Regions from separate parts of the Blautia sp. KLE_1732_HM_1032 genome, predicted to be linked through region 1. Evidence: riboswitches for the same ligand, from Rfam matches in the RefSeq annotation. Region 1 holds a riboswitch; each other region holds the start of a gene.
What was found. Region 1 has a riboswitch for cobalamin ahead of NQ489_RS14470 (cysteine-rich small domain-containing protein). Riboswitches for the same ligand answer to the same signal wherever they lie in the genome.
Positions count from the first base shown of each region.

Region 2: another riboswitch for cobalamin. It lies ahead of NQ489_RS15145 (ABC transporter substrate-binding protein); the one in region 1 lies ahead of NQ489_RS14470 (cysteine-rich small domain-containing protein).
Region 3: another riboswitch for cobalamin. It lies ahead of nikB (nickel ABC transporter permease); the one in region 1 lies ahead of NQ489_RS14470 (cysteine-rich small domain-containing protein).
Region 4: another riboswitch for cobalamin. It lies ahead of NQ489_RS00815 (ABC transporter permease); the one in region 1 lies ahead of NQ489_RS14470 (cysteine-rich small domain-containing protein).

Region 1 is NZ_CP102266.1:3,027,746-3,032,763, forward strand. It holds gene NQ489_RS14460 (glycyl radical protein) at 1-1,555, opposite strand, end outside; gene NQ489_RS14465 (phosphatase) at 1,911-2,627, shown strand; gene NQ489_RS14470 (cysteine-rich small domain-containing protein) at 2,735-3,022, opposite strand; cobalamin riboswitch at 3,291-3,460, opposite strand; gene NQ489_RS14475 (C40 family peptidase) at 3,692-5,018, opposite strand, start outside.
Region 2 is NZ_CP102266.1:3,180,551-3,185,568, forward strand. It holds gene NQ489_RS15135 (ABC transporter ATP-binding protein) at 1-353, opposite strand, end outside; gene NQ489_RS15140 (FecCD family ABC transporter permease) at 353-1,438, opposite strand; gene NQ489_RS15145 (ABC transporter substrate-binding protein) at 1,453-2,547, opposite strand; cobalamin riboswitch at 2,654-2,943, opposite strand; gene pcrA (DNA helicase PcrA) at 3,045-5,018, opposite strand, start outside.
Region 3 is NZ_CP102266.1:1,992,611-1,997,628, forward strand. It holds gene NQ489_RS09550 (ABC transporter substrate-binding protein) at 1-663, opposite strand, end outside; gene nikC (nickel transporter permease) at 722-1,552, opposite strand; gene nikB (nickel ABC transporter permease) at 1,553-2,491, opposite strand; cobalamin riboswitch at 2,676-2,864, opposite strand; gene NQ489_RS09565 (M14 family metallopeptidase) at 3,149-4,108, opposite strand; gene hisIE (bifunctional phosphoribosyl-AMP cyclohydrolase/phosphoribosyl-ATP diphosphatase HisIE) at 4,259-5,018, opposite strand, start outside.
Region 4 is NZ_CP102266.1:170,763-175,780, forward strand. It holds gene NQ489_RS00810 (MATE family efflux transporter) at 56-1,414, shown strand; cobalamin riboswitch at 1,483-1,656, shown strand; gene NQ489_RS00815 (ABC transporter permease) at 1,793-2,722, shown strand; gene nikC (nickel transporter permease) at 2,738-3,601, shown strand; gene NQ489_RS00825 (ABC transporter ATP-binding protein) at 3,582-4,373, shown strand; gene NQ489_RS00830 (oligopeptide/dipeptide ABC transporter ATP-binding protein) at 4,383-5,018, shown strand, end outside.

The sequences.
Region 1 (5,018 bases):
CATGTGCCACATCAATGGCATTATCAGCATTTACAAGCAGGGAAATGAAATATTCCATCTGTTTCTTATATGCATCATAGAACTCATCGAAGCTCTTCATCTCTGTGACATCGCCGGTCTGGACACTGATCTGTACCCCTTTGTCCATACCATTAGAGAAAACCATCTCCAGCGGACGGCACATGTTAAAGAATGCAGCGTCATGCCACCCCTCTGTCTTACCTGCCTTCTGCGGTTCTACACAGCCGATGATGTTATATTCTCTGGCATCTGCAAGAGAAAGGCCGCGGTTCTGCAGTGCAGGAATGATAACCTCATCATTGTAATAAGCCGGAAGTCCGATTCCTGTTCTTGTAAGCTCTGCAGCCTTGATCAGGAATTCATGTGGTGATCCGTTCCATACTCTTACAGAAAGAGACGGTGCCGGAAGGTGCACATGCATAGACGCCTGGATGCACATAAAGGAGAGATCATTGGTCACATCCTCGCCATCCTTGTTCTGACCACCTGCGATCAGGTTCTGGAAAAGGCTGTAGCCTGCAAAGCCTTCTGCAGATGCAGCATCACGGCATTTATTCAGGTCGTTTAATTTTACCCATATGCAGTCCATCAGTTCCTGGGCAAATTCTCTGGTAAGATTGCCTGCTTCCATATCACTCTTGTAATACGGATACATATACTGGTCAAAACGTCCCGGAGAAATAGAATGTCCGCTGCTTTCCATCTGGATCAGCTGCTGTACAAACCAGAAGGACTGGCACGCCTCATAGAAGTTACGGGCGCCCTTCGCCGGTACGCGTGTACAATTGGATGCGATCTGAAGGAGTTCCTGTTTTCTGGTCGGATCCTGACACTGATATGCCATCTGCTCTGCGAGCTCGGCATAGCGATGTGCATAGTCGATAACTGCCTGACAGCTCATGATAACTGCTTCCAGGAAACGGGATTTCTTTGCGTAATCACCATCTCCTACATTACACTCATCCAGTTCCTTCTGAGCTTTGGCAATGATCCCTTCATAGCCGATCGCCAGAACTTCTTCATATTTAACGGTTACGTGTCCTACACCATTGTAGAAATAGTTTCCGGGTGTAAAAATATTGTGGTCAATGGCAAGAATCGCTTCCGGTGCCATGTAGGATGTTGCAAGCTCACTGGTAGTCTTGCCTTTCCAGTATTTATGTACCTCACGGAGCTCCGCCTTGGTTTCCTCCGCAATATAAAATGGATCGGCTGTTCTGGTAGCCACTGTATCCAGCTCATCTTCCAGCCACTGGAAAGAATACTCCGGAAACGTCTGACATCCTCTCGGCGCCAAAGTGCTGCTTCCGACGATCAGCTCCTCATCACGGATGATGATCGGAATGTTGTGCAGGATGTGGGCAAATGCCTTGGCTCTGCGGGTGATGATCGGCTCGTCTTCTGTTGATTTGTAAGACTCTGTGATCAGTTTTGCTCTGGCAGATTCGATCACCGGCATCTTTGCATAAAGATTATCTACAAGATGTGTGATCCTGTCTGTTTTCGGAACATCTGCTATATGAAATTTCTCCATGATTCTCCTTTCTCACAACCGGTTGTTTCTGGTGATCTGTCTGCCTCTACGCTTCCAGAACCGCTCCTGTCCGGCTATGTGCTCATGTAGTTTTATTATACCTTACCCCTACTTCGATGTCAACGAAATCCAACATGTGTTTCTAGCTGTTTTTGTGGTTTTTATCGGTTGCGCCCTGTTGATTTTATTTGTTTTTTTGTATTTTTATGTTTTTCTCTATTGACTTTGTTTTTCTGCTCTGCCATACTTGGATTTATATAGGAATTCCTTTGTTTTTCAGAAAAAATTTATGCAAAGCGGACATTCGTATTCCGCTCTGTCACATGTTCTCAAACAGTAAAAGAGGTGTATTTTTATGTATCTTTCTGATATGCATACCCACTCCATCGCCAGTGGTCACGGCACGGAATGTACCATCACCAACATGGCACGCGCAGCTGCCGAGAAAGGTCTCCGGCTTCTCGGGATCACTGATCACGGTCCCGGCACTCTGGCAGCCGGAACTTCCTCCTATTTCCGCAGCCTTACCTATTCTCCCAAAAAACATTTCGGTGTAGAATTACTCTACGGAATTGAACTGAATATCCTTGACCGCAGCGGAACGGTAGATTTAGATCAGGAATTATTATGTAAACTTGATTACGCCATTGCCAGCATGCATGCCTGGAATTACCGCTGCGGTACCAGAGCTGAAAACACAGAAGCTTTTATCAATGTAATGAAAAACCCCTGTGTAAAGATCCTCGGACATAGTGATAACACTCATTACCCGGTTAATTATGATGCGCTTGCAAGGGCTGCCAGGGAAACCGGCACGATCTTTGAGATCAACGAAGCTTCTCTTGCACCTTATGGCTATCGTGGCGACACAAGAGAAAACTGTTTCGAGATCCTTCGATGCTGCCGCAAATATGATCTGCCGCTGCTTCTTTCCAGTGACAGCCATGGCCCGGAGCATATCGGAGATTTTACCTGTGCTGCTGAGTTTGTTCATCAGGCCATGTTTCCGGAACAGCTGATCCTCAACAACCAGATTCCCAGACTCAAGGTTTTTCTCCAAACCAGAGAATGATCTTCTGTATCTTTTCCGACAGATAACAGATATTGTCCACCCCAAACAAAACAGGCCAGTTCAAACACAGGAATATACATTTTCCTGTATCTGAACTGGCCTGTTTTTTATTTTTCCCGCTGCTTCCGTACAATTTCCGCAAGCTCGCTATATTTACCTGTAACATATCCGAAATTTTCTCTTCTGTGAGGAAGCTTGCATTCGGTGCAGTCTTTAATCCCGCTTTCCGTAAAGCGGAAATTACCACCACATTTATCTCCCAGTGCATATAAAGGGCAATAGCAGAACAGACAATTAAAATTCTCCGGATTTGCTCCTTTATGGCACGGAAAATACTCACAGTTTTTGTGGCTGAAGTAAGAGTATTCTTTGCCTTCCCAGTATGGTTTCTCCATGGCTCTTTTCTCCTCTCCTGACATAACCACACATAATTTTTTCCTATAAAAAAAGAGGTAGCGATGCCACCCCGGGGTAGAAATATAATCCGTTCATGAGTGCGCGGAGGGAACGAATGTATCCGGAGTAGTATCGCCTGCCATTTAATCATGTATAATTCATATGAACAGGCGCATTCCATAAAAAAATGCCTACTCTCGTAAAAAAGTAGACAACGTCCCAGGGGTGCGGAGTCCCTGAAATGGTTGTTACACTTTACACGGAAGTTTAACCTCGCCATAACAAGCAGGTTTCCTGGCTCCGGGATCATGACTCCTCTCTCCTTCTCATACATACGTACAATGGACTATGAGATTCGCTCCTCCGTTACAGTGACCGGATCGCTCAGGTTTCACACCTGATTCCCTTTTCTGTGGACTTCTGATAATCAATATATAACTGTCAGCTATCCTCAGCACTTGCTATGTTCAATATGGAATTATACTGACATCATAATAACATCCTGTTAATTATATGTCAATACTGTTTTTAAAATTTATACATTTTTGAGCATATTTTGTTGCTGTTCATTCCGTTCCATGGGTTTTCAATATTTTTCCTGCCGTCAAAAACAGCCCGACAAACTGCTGTCGGGCTGCTGTATTTTTATTTTCTGTTGTACGTTCTTATTATACAAGACGTCTTACAGATACAATTGTTCTGTATGTAGCATCATTGCTAATCTTGATCCCGTCCTGAGAGTTCGATGCATGAACGATCTGGCCATTACCCATGTAAATAGCCACGTGCCCGCCATAGCAGATCAGATCTCCCGGCTGTGCATCTGCGTAGGATACTTCTGTACCTGCATTCTGCTGCTCATAGGAGGTTCTCGGAAGGCTGACTCCGAAGTTCGCATAGACACTCTGTACAAATCCGGAGCAGTCTGCACCATTGGTAAGGCTTGTTCCGCCCCATACGTAAGGATTCCCCACAAACTGTGTAGCATAATTCACAACAGAAGATCCGGAACCACTGCTGTAAGAAGAACTGTCACTGGCTGAGGATGTGTCCTCTTCATTAGATGTGTCCTCTGCACTTTCTTCAGATGCATCTGTGCTGTTATCGTAATCTGCGTCTGCATTATCCTCTGTATTCTCAGTATCCTCGGACGCATCATCATTCTCACCATTGTCTGCATCTTCATCCACAGCCTCGGTGTCATCTTCAGCAGTATCCTCATCTGCATTCTCGATCACGTCGCCGTCCTCATCGTACTGTCCGTCTTCGCTCTCGTCCGCCTCATCCTGCTGTGCTTCCTGCTCTGCCTGGCGTCTTGCTTCCTCTTCTGCCTCAGCCTGCGCTCTCGCTGCTGCTTCAGCCTCGGCCTGACGTCTTGCCTCTTCCTCTGCTGCAATACGCTCAGCCTCTAATCTCTGAAGCTCTGCAGTCTGCTCTGCAAGAAGGTTGGCATAATCTGTAGCCTGCTGCTGTGCGTAGGCAATCTCATTATCATAATCTGCGGATGTGGCACGCTTCTCATCCAGCTGTGCCTGCAGGTTCTGGGACTCTGCCTCATATTCCTGCTTCATTCCCTCCAGTTCTGACTTCTCCTGTGTGTACTGTGCCTCCAGGTTTGCCACCTGCTGGATCGTATTGGAATATTTTTCAAGACTCTTACGGTCCTGCTCATAAGTTTTCTGTGTGTACTCTGCTCTTGTAAGAAGGTCAGACAGGTTCTCTGCATTCAGCATCATCTGGAACCATGCATCGTCTCCACCCTTCTCATAGAGATACTGGATACGTTTCTTCATTGCCTCATACTGTTTCTGCTTGGCATTTTTGGCCTTCTCAAGGTTGGTCTGTGTAGATGCAATGTCGGCTTCCTTATTGGAGATATCTCCCTCCAGTGTCTGGATCGAAACCATCACGTTTACAAGATTGGCATCAAGAGTTGAAATCTCGCCTTCAATCTGTGACTTCTGTGAGGAAAGCTCATCCAATCTGGAATAAGTC
Region 2 (5,018 bases), 150 kb from region 1:
ATCTGGTAATCTTTTGCATTGTCCCGTTCCAGAGTCTTTTTATGAGGCGCACGCCCCATAAGAACCACCTCGCGGACCGTAAAATCAAAATTATAATAATTGTGCTGTGCCACCACGGCCATTTTTTTCGCAGAGCTTCGAACACTCATGGAATGAAGCTCCTCGCCGTCCAGATACACGGCTCCTGCGTCTGGTTTCAGAATACGGTAAATGCATTTCAGCAAAGTGGATTTTCCGCTTCCGTTTGGTCCGATGATTCCTACCAGTTCCTTATCCTGGGATTCCATGGAGATTCCCTTCAGGATCTGTCTGGCGTGAAAGCCAACCTGAATATTTTCTGTGGTGATCTTCATTACCGGGCACCTCCGAATCCATAGGATTTCCGCACAAGCAGATAAATAAAGCAGGGAGCACCGATAATGGATACCAGCACACCGATGGGCATCTCGGAATTTTTAAGGATCACACGACATGCCACATCGCACCAGATCAGAAACGATGCACCAAGAAGCGCACTTAAGGGGAGCAGTTTTCTGTGATCTGTTCCAAAAAGGATCCGGACCACATGAGGGATCACCAGTCCCACAAATCCGATTACACCGGCACAGTACACGGCAAATCCGATCATAACAGAAGCAACGATCAGATAAAAAGTCCGCAGTCTGTGCAGATCTGTTCCAAGGGTAATGGATACGTCATCTCCCAGAAGCATCAGATTCAGGTTCCGGTACTGCGTCCAGAAAACAGCCACGCACACCAGCATGACCGGAAGCATTACACCCACTCTGGTCCAGCTTGCTCCGGCAAGACTTCCCATGCTCCACTTCATAACTTCTGTTGCCGCATTTTTGTCATTGGTAATATAAATGACAAAATTGGAAAAAGCAGAACAGACTGCGCTGACCGCCATTCCCGCAAGGATCAGTTTTGCGGAAGTTGCCTTTCCACCCATGTTTGCAATGGCGATCACCGCAAAAGAAGTGATCATCGCGCCAATGAAAGCTGTGATTCCCACAGAGTTTCCACCAAGAAAGCTTCCGATTCCAAGCATGATGGCCAGTGTGGCACCCAGAGATGCACCAGATGAGATACCCAGCACATACGGGTCTGCCAGCGGGTTCTGCACGATAGCCTGCATCACCACGCCGCACACGGAAAGAGCCATTCCAACTGCCAGAGCCAGAAGGACTCTAGGCAGCCGGATCAGCCACACAACATCATGAACTGCGCCTTCCGCATAGGCGGACAGACTTTTTATATGAAACAATTTATAAGCGATAACGCTGTATACATCCTTCAGTGACAGATCCGCATTTCCAAAAGTGATGGCTGCAAGTATGGAAAAAATAAGGAATCCTGCAAGTCCGATGAGAACTGCCACATACATGGATGTTCTGAACACCTTATCTTTTTTTCTCTGTGAAGCTGTTTCTTTCACTGCATTTTCTCCGATCAGTCAAGATTTACGTCCGGATATAATCCCTTTGCAAAAGTTTCGATTCCGTCCTGGGTACGTGTTGCACTTGCATACATCTCACTGAGCATGATCGGGTAAACACGTCCGTTCTTTACTGCGTCAAGGCTCTTCAGGGACTCATCATCCTGGATCACTGCAAGCTGGCTGTTCTTAACAGTTTCCGGATCATCTCCTGCATATGGCATGTAAACCACAAAGATCACGTCAGGGTTGGCTGCGATGATATCCTCTTTTCCAACGGTGGAAGCATCCGGGTTTGCAAGAGTTGCGCCTAACTGTGTTACCATATCTCCGCCAAGGCTCTTTACGCCATAGTTTGTGATGTCATCTCCAAGAGGCTCCAATACCATTACGCTTGGTTTGTCTTTTACATCTGCAGTTGCAGTAAGAGTTTTGTCGATCACTGCTTTTGCATCATCAACGATAGCCTGTGCTTTGTCCTGTACATCGAAGATCTTTCCGATATTTAAGATATCTGTGAATTCATTTTCCAGTGTTCTGTCGCCGTCCGGACGAGTATTGGTGTTGTAGTAGGTGTTGCAGCCTTTGTCGATCCAGTCTGTTACATTTCCCAGATTCTTATCAGAGAAAAGAGAGCTCCAGGATAAGATCATGTCCGGCTCCAGCATTGTTACAGTTTCAAGGGATGGGGTAAATTCGTCAAGATAATTTGTTTTTGAGAATGCTTCTTTGAGATCTTCCGGAACTTCATTATCAAGACCTGCGGTAGCTACCAGGTGGTCTTCCAGACCAAGTGCGAGCATAGTCTCAATGCTTCCCTGATATACAGCAAGGACTTTTTCCGGTGCTTTTTCATAAGTGGTTTCGATTTCGTTTCCATCGTAATCATAGGTTGTGATGGTCAGAGGATATTCTGTCTTGGTTGCCTCTGCGGAAGAATCTTCGGTGTCTGCAGACTCTGTACTGTCTTCTGCTGCCGGCTGGTTGTCTTCCTTGATGGTCTCGGAGTCTGCTCTCTCTGCGGCATAAACAGCCGGAGCCGCTGATACGGTCATTGCCGCTGCCATTACCATTGCCATGATTCTTGTGGATACATACTTGTTTTTCATTTCATTTCCTCTCTTTTCGCCTGTTTTATCTCCTGTTGCCTATGGGTAACCGAAAAGATGGGGCTTCATAAAATCTGCACGGAACACTTTGTACGGAAGCTCCCACTTACATACTGTCAAGCAGGTTTCCTGACTTACAGACTCAGAAAAAACTCCGCAAAATAAAAACTGATACACCATTCATCTTTTAGCCGATCATGAATGATGTATCAGAATTTTCTCCAGAATCTCTCTGACATCGGGATTTCGCCTTCTCACATGAGTTTCTGCAATGGCATGTGAAATCCCTTCTTCTGTATACAGTGGCCGCAACCGCTCAGGCTTTTTACCCGATTCCCTCTCACAGTATCCGGCAGCATATGTGCCGGTGATACTGTTCACTTCACAGCAATTCAATTACGCTGATACTGATTCTAACATACCGGTTTTCCAATTACAACCTTGAGGCCGGATTTTTACAGTTTTTTGCAGAAATAGTCTGCCCGGAGAGATCCCTCTCAGATCTTTTTCAGCTTGGCAAAACCGGCGAACATTTTTTTCACGCCGACTTTGTCAAAGTCTACCGTCACTTCGTAGTCTCTGCCGCCGTCTGCGATATTTTTTACGATACCGACTCCGAATTTCACATGACGGACCGTGTCTCCCTCACCATAGTCCAGGCTGTCCGCCTTCTTCACTGTGAAATCTTTTTTCTGCAGGGTGCTCTTTGCCTGGAAATTCATTTTCATCTGGGCATAGGCGCTTTTCGGAGATACGATATCATCTACCCTGGGCTTTTTCTCCTGAATGGTATGTCCAAGATCTACCAGCTCCCGTGGAACCTCCCTTACAAAACGTGACACACGGTTATACTGAGTCTCCCCACGGATCATCCGCTGTTTTGCACAAGTTAAAGTCAGTTCCTTCATGGCACGGGTGATCCCCACATAACAGAGCCTTCGCTCCTCCTCGATATCCGACGGATCACCGGACCAGATGGAAGCATATCCCGGAAAAACACCGTCCTCCATTCCCACGATAAATACATTTGGGAACTCCAGTCCCTTGGCACTGTGAAGGGTCATCAGCAGCACATAATCCTGATCCGGATCAACAGAATCGATATCTGCCACCAGTGCGATTTCCTCCAGAAATGCAGAAAGTGTTGCCGGCTGTCCGGCCTCCTCCATGGCTTCCTGGAAGGATTCTGTCTTGGAGATCAGCTCATCGATATTTTCGATTCTCGCCTGGGCCTCCTCCGTTTTCTCTGCCTCCAGTTCCTTCACATAACCGGTAAGCTCAATGACCTCTTCCAGGGTTTCACGGACTGTATAGGCCTCTGCCTTACTTTTCAGTCCCTGGATAAAGGATACAAAATCATTGATCTTTCCTGCTGCCCTGCCAATGGACGGTACCTCCTCCACCACGCGGAGCGCATCGTAAAAGCTCAGGTTCATCATATCCGCATAGTCCTGGACACGGCCGATGCTGGTGAGTCCGATCCCTCTTTTTGGCACATTTAAGATCCTGCGCACAGCCAGATCATCACTGGCATTGTCAATGGTCTTCAGATAGCTTAACAGATCCTTGATCTCTTTGCGGGCATAAAAGTTCACGCCGCCGACAATCTTATACGGAACATTTGCCAGGAGAAATTTCTCCTCAAAGAGACGAGACTGGGCATTGGTCCGATAAAGTACTGCACAGTCCTTGTACTGGAATTTCCCGTTGCGGCGCCCCTGGATGATCTCTCCTGCAACATACTCCGCTTCCTCAAATCCGTTGTTGAACTGACGGAAATGTACTTTATCGCCCTCTTCGTTCTCTGTCCAGAGGCGTTTTTCCTTACGCTCTGTGTTGTTGACGATCACCTCATTGGCTGCATTGAGGATGTTCTGGGTAGAACGGTAATTCTGTTCCAGGCGCACCACCTTAGCCTCTGGAAAAACCTTCTCAAAGCCTAAGATGTTCCCGATATTTGCTCCACGAAAACGATAGATGGACTGATCATCATCACCAACCACACAGAGATTCTTGTATTTTTCAGCAAGAAGACTTACGAATTTAAACTGGGCAGTATTGGTATCCTGATACTCATCCACCATAATATATTTGAAACGTTCCTGATAATAGTCCAGGATATCCGGATTATGCTGAAAAAGCTCCACAGTCTTCACGATCAGGTCATCAAAATCCAGCGCATTGTTTCCCCGGAGGATAGACTGATATTCCTTATACATACCGGCAATCTTCCGTGCGTCCGGGTCGCCGCCTGCATTCAGCTCCATCTCTTCCGGCGTGATCAGTTCATCCTTGGCATGGGAAATCTCAGCAAGAACAGCGCGTTCCTTGTAAATCTTGGTATTGATATCAAATTTCCGGAAGATTTCCTTCATGACTGTTTTCTGGTCGTCGGCATCATAAATGGTAAAATTACTGCCAAAGCCCAGCACCTCAATATGTCTGCGCAGGATCCTCACGCAGGCGGAATG
Region 3 (5,018 bases), 1.0 Mb from region 1:
TTTCAGTGTAACTTTATCAAGGGGAACTTCTCCATCCCAGTAGTTCTCATTTTTTACTACGATACAGGAATCCGTCGGGCTGAAGGACTCTACTGCATAAGGTCCTGTACAGATCGGTCCTTCCATGGCAAATGTAGAATCATCTACATTTGTATCTACGATCAGAAACAGCGGGTCTGCAAGGCATCCGGCCATGTTTGCATTTGCTCTGTTCAGATGGAAGATCAGGTTCTGTCCGTCAACCTCGAGGCTGTCGAGATCAAAGAATTCCGGAACACGGTCACTCTTTTCAGCGGTACGTTCGATGGAGGCTTTTACCATCTCCGGTGTCATGTCGTCACCGTTGGAGAATTTTACGCCCTCACGGATCTTGAAGGTCCATGTTTTTCCATCGTCACTGTTTTCCCACTCTTCCGCAAGACATGGAACGATCTCACCGTTCTCATCGAATTTTGTGAGGCACTCGCCGATCGCATAACGGGATACAACCCAGCTAAAATACTGCTCTGTCGGCTCCAGTGTATCTGCAAAGCTTGTTACTCCGATGGTGATTTCCTTATCACTTTTTTTGTCACCTTTTGCCTGAGCCACTGTTGCCATTGAAAGGGTCATCATACATGCAAGTGTAGCAGCCAGCACTTTTTTAACTACATTATTTCTCATTTCATCCTCCTAAAGATAATATACTGATTATATGGTGTTGGTTTGTTACAGAGTTGTTTTATTGATCCTGGCGCGGATCCAGTACATCACGGATGCTGTCTCCAAGCATGTTGAAAACAACAACACAGATCACGATAGCGATACCAGGGTAGATCATAAGCCATGGCGCCTTTGCCATGTAGGTTCTTCCTTCATTCAGCATCAGTCCCCACTCCGGTGTCGGCGCAGTTGCACCAAATCCCAGGAATGAAAGGGAAGCCAGCTCCAGCATCATAGTTCCGATATCTGCTGCCGCAGTTACCACCATCTGGGTTACCATGTTGGGAAGAATGTGTACAAGAAGAATTTTCCAGGTCTTTGTTCCGTTTACTATAGCTGCCTCTATGTAAAGACTCTTCTTGACTTTCAAGACCATACTTCGTGCAAGACGGGCATATTTTGTCCAGCTTACAGCCGCAATGGAAATAACGGCATTGACCAGGTTTGGTCCAAGCATACCGGCAATGGCAATGGCCAGTACAAGCCCAGGGAAGGAGATCATCATATCTGCGATACGCATGATCACTGCATCCACAACGCCGCCGAAATATCCGGCAATAACTCCTAAAAATGTACCGATGACAAAGATCACTGCAACCAGACATAAGGTCATGATCAGAGAGGTTCTTGTTCCGAAGATAACACGGGAAAGAAGATCTCGTCCAAGCTTATCCGTTCCGAACGGATGAGCGGAGCTTGGCTCCTGCAGTGATTCGGTCATAACTGCATTCAGTGGATCATATGGTGAGAGCTGCGGCGCAAAGATCGCAATTCCGATCACCACGAGACCCAGAATGAAGAAAAGAGTGAACTGTTTATTTTCTTTGAATGTTCGTAATACCTTTTTCAATTATCTATCCTCCTTAAGTCTTGGATCGAGATAAGTATAGGACAGATCCACAAGCAGGTTGATGCACATGTACAGGATCGCGATCCAAAGTACATAGCCCTGTACAAGAGGATAGTCACGACAGGAAATCGCCTTTACTGCCATATTTCCCATTCCAGGCCAGTTGTAAATGATCTCTACAACTGCAGTACCTCCCAGAAGACTTCCAAGGGAAAGTCCCAACAGCGTTACCAGCGGAAGCATAACATTAGGAAGGACGTGTTTCCAGAGAATGACGCTTTCCTTGATTCCACGCATTCTTGCACCTGTGACATAATCCTGATGAAGTTCCTCCAGCACTGCACTTCTTACCTGTCTGGTATATTTTGCAGACATGGCAAGTGCAAGAGTCAGCGCCGGGAGGATCATGGATTTAAAATCCGTACTGCCTCCTGCAACATTGATCCAGCGAAGCTGAACACCAAAGATGCTGAGAAGGATCAGGCCCAGCCAGAAGCTTGGAACAGATACTCCCACAAAGGTAATTCCTCTCACAAAATAATCCGGGAATTTGTTCTGATATACAGCGGCCAGGATTCCAAGCGGTATGGAAATAATGACCATCATCAGAAGTGCCAGCAACGACATCCTCAGCGTCGGCCAGAAACAGGATACCAGTTTATCTGTTACCGGCATTTTGAAAGAATAGGACTGTCCCATATCTCCTGTAACAACACCCTTCAGCCAGGAACCATACTGCACGAGAAAGGGCTGATCAAGGCCAAGCTCATGTCTTGTCTGTTCCAGAAGCTCTGGTGTAGGAAGATTACCACACTCTGTCAGCATGATCTCCGCAGGATCACCAGGTGACAGGTAGGTCAGTCCAAATGTGAAAAAGCTGATTCCAAATAATACAATGATGATCTGGAGAAATCTTTTTCCTACTTGTTTCTTTGTCACGTTTTACTCCTTTCCTCATTTGATGCGATTTTAACATTGCCGTTTTAATTTAGTTAGATAAAAGAAACTATTGGATTCTTAATATGCAGAATATGCATGGAATTTTAGAAAATTTGCACGAAAAAAGCCCGTGACGAAATACGGGCACACAAAATAAATATGCTTCCTATCTTCCGTAAGAATCATTTTAAAACAATTGCAAGCAGGTCTCCTGACTTAGGATCCTTACCCTCAGACACCTTCCCGGTCTATTTCTCACGCACTCGACCAGTGGTACTTTGTCTGAGGATTTCCCCTTACAGTGACGGGATCGTACCGGATTTACACCGGTTTCCCTATTAATCCTCTCAGAACTTACAACGGCTGATGTGAAAATCAGCAAATGCTGTCAAATTACTGAAACATTATATGATAAAACTATAGTTTATGTCTATGGAAAAATGTTATATTTTTAGAAAACTCATAAATTTTGTTAAAGATGCTTGAATTGTATATATCCCCCATGGGGGATTTGACAATTGGATTTATCTGATCTGCTAAAAAAACACGGATTTTACCTCGCTATTTTTACAAATAGAATAGCAAATGGTAAAACCCGGTTTTCTTACTGTTTCAATATGATTTCAGACAGAAGCGTTCTGAAAAGGTTGTTTACTATCAGGTCAGAGTCTCCGTGATCGCTGCATATGCGATCATTGGTCCGTCTTCAATAATGTTCAGACTGGCTGTCTGATAAAGTACGACTCCGTTTTCAGTTGCAATAGATGTGTAAAGTAAATTTCCATAGTAATCTCTCAGTTCACCCAATTCTTCTCCCTTAAAGAAGTACTCTCCAGGCTTCTTGGATGGATACCAGCATCCGGTATACGGCGCATATTCATAGACTACATTTTCCAAAAGCATCTGACGGTAATGCTTCAGACCATGACATTTCTTTCCCTGGAGATGAAAAACAAGGTGACGGACGTCTCTTTTATCCTGTTCTACTTCCTCCCAGGTCCAGTAGCTGTGTCCGCCTCTTTCGATGAGAATACTTGGAATTCCAAGAGAAGAAGCATAATTGTAGGCGCCACCTGTGGCGGTTGTGGAACGGACCACATATTTTACGCCGATATGCCGTGCCATATGTAATGATTTCTCTGCTGTCTTTTCATCTACAACCCCTACATAATAAACATAGGGATGAAGCTGTTCGAACCCATCTCCGCTATGCAGGTCGATATAATAATCTGCTATGGAAAAAAGCTTTGTCACTATAGCATAGGCAATACGATCTGCAGCTGTTCCCTCAGGATCTCCGGGGAAAACGCGGTTCAGGTTCTTGCCATCCTCATAGACCAGACTCATGGTGCGATGCTCAAAGCCACTGACATTGACCAGTGGAACGATGATCACATTTCCCTTCAGTTCTTCCGGTTGAAATTCTTTTGCAAGTTCCATTGCCGCCTGGATTCCTACATACTCCGCACTGTGTATTCCCGCTGTGATCAGTATCGTCGGTCCGTCTTTCACTCCGCATATCACAGTTGCCGGCATTGCTATGCCGTATCCTGTGATCTTAATTTTCCCCTGTGCCTTCTCTCCTTTTTCAATCACCCAGTCATCAATTTTGATCATTGGTTGTTTCCCTTTTCCTTTTTTATATTTCCGCACTTTTGACGATAAGTATATCATGCCTAACCGAAATTGTACATATCAGAAAAAAGCTTTCGTAACCGTTCATTCTGATCCGACGTACAAAAGCTTTTTTCTTGAATGCTATATAATTTATCTTTTTACCAATTCTTTGGTGATTTCTTCCCAGCTGACTCCTTTTTCAACCATGAGTACCATCATATGATAAAGAAAATCTGAAATTTCGTATTTAATTTCTTCTTTATCCGGATTTTTGGCTGCAATGACGATCTCTGTGCATTCTTCACCGACTTTTTTCAAAATCTTGTCGATTCCTTTATCAAAAAGATAATTGGTATAGGAACCTTCCTTTGGATGTTCTTTTCGGTCAGTGATCACATCATACACATTCTGGAACACGTGAAGAGGATTGGTATCATCGTACTCCTTTTTCATCAGCGGTTTGAAGAAACAAGTACGGTTTCCTGTATGGCAGGCTGCGCCCACCTGCTCCACTTTGGCAAGGATCGTATCATTATCACAGTCAATGGTAAGAGACTTTACATACTGTACGTGGCCGGATGTCAGACCTTTGGTCCAGAGCTCATTCCGGCTGCGACTCCAGTATGTCATTTTTCCAAGCTTCAATGTTGTGTTAAAAGCAAGCTCATTCATATAGGCCAGCATCAGTACTTCATCCGTCCGGTAATCCTGGACAATAACCGGAACCATTCCGTCACTGTTTAATTTAAAGTCCGACCATGCAATATTACTTTTATATGTGTTTACCGGAATTCCGGCTTCTTCGCAGGTTTCCTTAAATGTATGCAGATCATTTTCAAGACTGCTTACATAAGCACCGCAAAGTCCGGACACAGCTGGTTCTCCTAAAAGCTCCAGAATGTTCTCAGAT
Region 4 (5,018 bases), 880 kb from region 1:
TCGTAAGAGTCCCTTGTAAAATAGCGGACAAGGATGAAAAGAAAAGGAGATTCTTATGGGAACCAATGAAAAAGATATGACTGCCGGATCTCCCGGAAAACTGATCATAACTTTTGCCATACCAATGATGCTTGGAAATATTTTTCAGCAGTTTTATACAATGGCAGACACCATGATTGTCGGACAAGTGGTAGGAGTTGAAGCACTGGCGGCAGTAGGTGCCGGAGATTGGCTGGTATGGCTGGTGTTGGGGATCATGACAGGTATCACACAGGGTTTTTCTATTCTTGTATCTCAGTATTATGGAGCAAGGGAAAAGGAAAATCTGAAATGTGCAGTAGCGAAAAGCTATATCATGACAGCATTACTGTCTGTGGTCGTACTCGCAGTAAGTGAAGGTACAGTTTATCATGTTCTTTTATTTTTACAGACACCGGATAATGTCATTGATCTGACAATGCTATATTTGCGGCTGATCTTTGCGGGAATCCCGATCATAGCTGCTTATAATATATTTGCAGCGATCCTTCGGGCACTTGGAAACAGCAGATCTCCGTTGATCGCAATGACAGTGGCAGCAGTGATCAATGTGGGACTGGATCTGTTGTTTGTGGCGGTTTTTGGCTGGGGTATAGCCGGAGCAGCAGTGGCGACTGTTATCGCGCAGGGATTTTCTGCCTTGTACTGTTTGATCGTATTACGTAAAATCCCGGATATCCGCCTGGAAAAGAAGGACTTTTACAGGCAGCCCTCTATGAGTTTGCGGCTTTTGGAACTGGCGGTTCCTCTTGCAATACAGAATGTGATCATCTCCGTGGGAGGACTTGTGGTACAGTATGTGATCAATGGATTTGGTTTTCTGTTTGTGGCGGGATTTACGGCATCGAACAAGCTGTATGGGGTTTTGGAGATGGCTGCCGTTTCATATGGATATGCTATTACAACCTATGTGGGCCAGAATCTTGGTGCAAAAAAATACCAGAGGATTCGAAAAGGCGTGCGCAGCGGCACTTATATGGCAGTGCTCACTTCGGCTTTCATTTCCGGCATGATAGTACTGTTTGGACGTAATGTACTGTCCTTGTTTGTATCCGGTGAACCGGATCAGACCCGACAGGTATTGGATATAGCATATAAGTATTTGTTTATTATGGCTGTCTTTTTGTGGGTGCTGTATCTGCTGTATGTGTATCGTTCCGCTATCCAGGGCCTGGGTAATACTTTGATTCCGCTTGCCAGTGGCATTGCAGAATTTATAATGCGTGTCAGTGTTGCGCTGCTGCTGCCAAAACTGATCGGTGAAGATGGAATATACTATGCAGAGATCTGTGCATGGAGCAGTGCAGCTGTTTTATTATTCGTAAGTTATATGATCATTATACGGAAATATAAAGAAGTCACCGTTCATACATAATGTTATATTTGACAAAAAACTATTTATATAAAAAGAAAAGTATGATATTATGATACTTACAACTATGAAAATTGAATAGTCAGAAGGGTGTACAAAGTACTTAATAAGGAATCTGGTGAAATGCCAGAACAGCCACCGCTACTGTGACAGGGACGAAAACCAAAATATCACTGGAGAGATCCGGGAAGATGGTAAGTAGGAAGAACTGGAGTCAGGAGACTTGCCTTTTTGACAGAAGAATTCTGATTCGGATGGGATACAGAAGGAATAAGCTCTGCCTGAGGTAGAGGTTTGTTTTTTGTGCTGATATGATGCTGGATCATATCAGCTTTTTTTATTTTAACCGAATAAACAGATGAAAAATGAGGAGAGATGAAGATGGGAAAAGTAATTGCAAAGCGTTTTATATTTATGATTCCGGTAGTGCTGGCGGTTACATTTATTATTTTTATGCTGAGTTTTATATCGGCAGGTGATGCTGCCAGAGTGCTGGCGGAGAAAAAATATGAGCATCCGTCACCGGAGCAGGTAGAAGAAGTACGGCATGAGGAAGGACTGGATCAGCCGGTGCTGGTACAATACGGGAAATGGCTGGATCAGGCACTTCATGGCGATTTTGGAAAATCATATTCTACCAGAAAACCGGCTTTTGACGAATTAAAAAGATATTTCCCACAGACATTTAAACTGGCAGTTACTTCGTTTTTATTGTTGATGATCGTATCAATCCCTCTCGGGATTTTGTCGGCAATTTATGAAAACAGAGTTCTGGATAAAGTCATTCGCATTTTGTCATCCCTCAGTGTATCTATGCCGTCTTTCTGGATCGGTCTGATGCTGCTCTATATATTTGGAGTAAAGCTAAAAGTGATTTCCGTGATCGGAGGAGATGCCGGAGGCATCCCGATTCTTGCGGCATTTGCCATGGATATCAGTTTCTTTGGAATTATGACGAGATTGATCCGTACCAATATGATACAGGTGCTGAAGCAGGATTACATACGTGCCAGCAGAGCTAAGGGATTGTCATCTGTAAATGTAATTTTGCGTCATGGTCTGAAAAATATTCTGATTCCTGTGCTTACACGTCTGGTATCAATTGTGATCGGTTTTTTCTGTGGCTCAGCTGTGATAGAAAGTATTTTTTCAATTCAGGGAATCGGAAATCTGGCATTGAAATCCGTGATCTCAAAAGACACTCCGGTGCTGCAATGTTTTATCTTTATTCTGGCTGTTGGCATTGTAGTATTAAATTTTCTTGTGGATATCGCCTATTCTGCGATTGACCGGCGAATCCAGTTAAAGTAAAGGAGAGATCATAGAATGGGAAGCAGAAGAAAGCAGAAAACAGAAAAAAGCATGATCCAGAATCTGTACTGGAAACAGGTATTCCGGTCACCGAAAACAAAAATAGGATTGATGGTGGTCATAATTTTTGCATTGGCAGCTATTTTTGCACCTGTACTGGCGCCGCATGATCCACTGCTTGTGGATGTTTCGATAAAATTAAAGAATCCGTCGGCGGCATATCCTTTAGGTACTGATCAGCTGGGACGATGTATTTTATCAAGACTTCTCTGGGGCAGCCGGTATTCACTGAGCTATAGCTTTACGGTGCTTCTGATCACCGTATGTGTCGGGGTGCCGATCGGATTGTTTGCCGGATATGTAGGTGGAAAAATCGATTCCATAATTATGAGGATCATTGATGTATTTATGGCTATGCCGGTCTTTATTGTGGCACTTGCCATTGCAGGAACCGTAGGAGCCAGCGGCGCTCATCTGATTCTGTCCTTATCGGTCGTATCCTGGGCAGAATATGCAAGGCTTGCCCGAGCATTGACACTTCAGGAAAAAAATAAAAATTATATGACCGCACTAAAAGCCGGCGGCTGCGGCCACGCAAGGATCATATTTAGGCATGTATTGAGAAATATCCTGCCATCTGTGATCGCACTGGCAACAATGGAAATCGGTTCGATCATTCTGTCAATTGCCGGTTTTTCCTTTATCGGCCTTGGTGTGCAGGCACCGACACCGGAATGGGGGATCATGCTCAGTGACAGTAGAAGTTATATTCAGACTTATCCAAGACTGATGTTTTATCCGGGCATACTGATCATGATCATTGTTCTGGCATTTAATTATCTGGGGGAGGGAATACAGAATGGAACAGCCCAAAAATGATGTTCTAAAGGTAAAAAGACTACATGTGGAGTTTCAGACTTCTCACGGAATGGTTCATGCAGTAAAAGATGTCAGCCTGGAAGTAAAACGCGGAAGGATCCATGCTCTGGTGGGAGAAAGCGGAAGCGGCAAGTCAGTTACCTCTCTGACGATCATGAATCTGCTTGCAGGAAATGGAAAGGTGATATCCGGAGATGTGACACTGAACGAAAAGAGTCTTCTGAAGTTATCAGGAAAAGAAAAACGACAGTTATACGGAGACAGGATCGGAATGATCTTTCAGGATCCGACCGCTGCTCTCGATCCGCTCTTTACAGTTGAACAACTGCTTCTGGAAGGACTGAGAAAACATCGCAGAATGAGCAAAAAACAGGCAAGGGAAGCAGCGTTGGAAAGTCTGCGGATGATGAATCTGCGTGATCCGGAAGAACTGATGAAGAAAAAACCTTACGAATTGTCTGGTGGTATGTGCCAACGTGTTATGATCGCCATTGCCATGTCCATGAAACCGGATTATCTGATCGCAGATGAGCCGACGACAGCCTTGGATGTAACCGTACAGAAGCAGATCCTGGAAGAAATCTATCAGCTATCCAGGAAAGAAAATCTGGGCGTGTTATTTATTACGCATGATCTGGGTGTGGTGGCAGAGATCGCAGATGATGTTTCGATCATGAAAGACGGCGAAATAGTGGAAAACGGAACGGTTGAAGAGATCTTTTATCATCCGCAGCATTCATATACAAAAAAACTGTTGGATGCAGTTTTATAGGGGAAAAGTATGAGTACGTTACTAAAGACAGAACATTTAAAAAAATATTATGGCAAGAAAAAAATTGTGAAGGCAGTGGATGATGTAAGTCTGGAAATCCACGCAGGATCATCCATGGCTCTGATCGGTGAAAGTGGAAGTGGTAAAACTACATTCGGAAAGCTGATCGCCGGCCTGGAGAAACCTACAGATGGAAAATTCTGGTTTCAGGGACAGGAAATGCAGGATTTGTCTGAAAAGCAGTTTCGTCCATATCGCAAGAATCTTCAGATGGTCTTTCAAAGCAGCAGCGGGGTATTTGATCCCGGTTATACCATTGGAGAAAATATTCTGGAAATTTTGAAATTACATGAAAAACTGCAAGAGGGTGAGTATGAAGAGCGAGTAAAGGAGGCTTTGATCCAGACGGGTCTTGATCCGGATATTCGCAACCGTTATGTTGGACAGATTTCAGGAGGTCAGTGTCAGAGAGCTAATATTGCGAGAGCATTAGTATTAAGACCGGAACTTGTGATCTGTGATGAACCGGTATCCAGTCTGGATTATTCCATACGAAAGCAGATCCTGCATCTGTTAAATGAGCTGCAGGAAAAATATGAGATGACTTATTTGCTGATCACTCACGATCTGTCCAATGTTCCATAT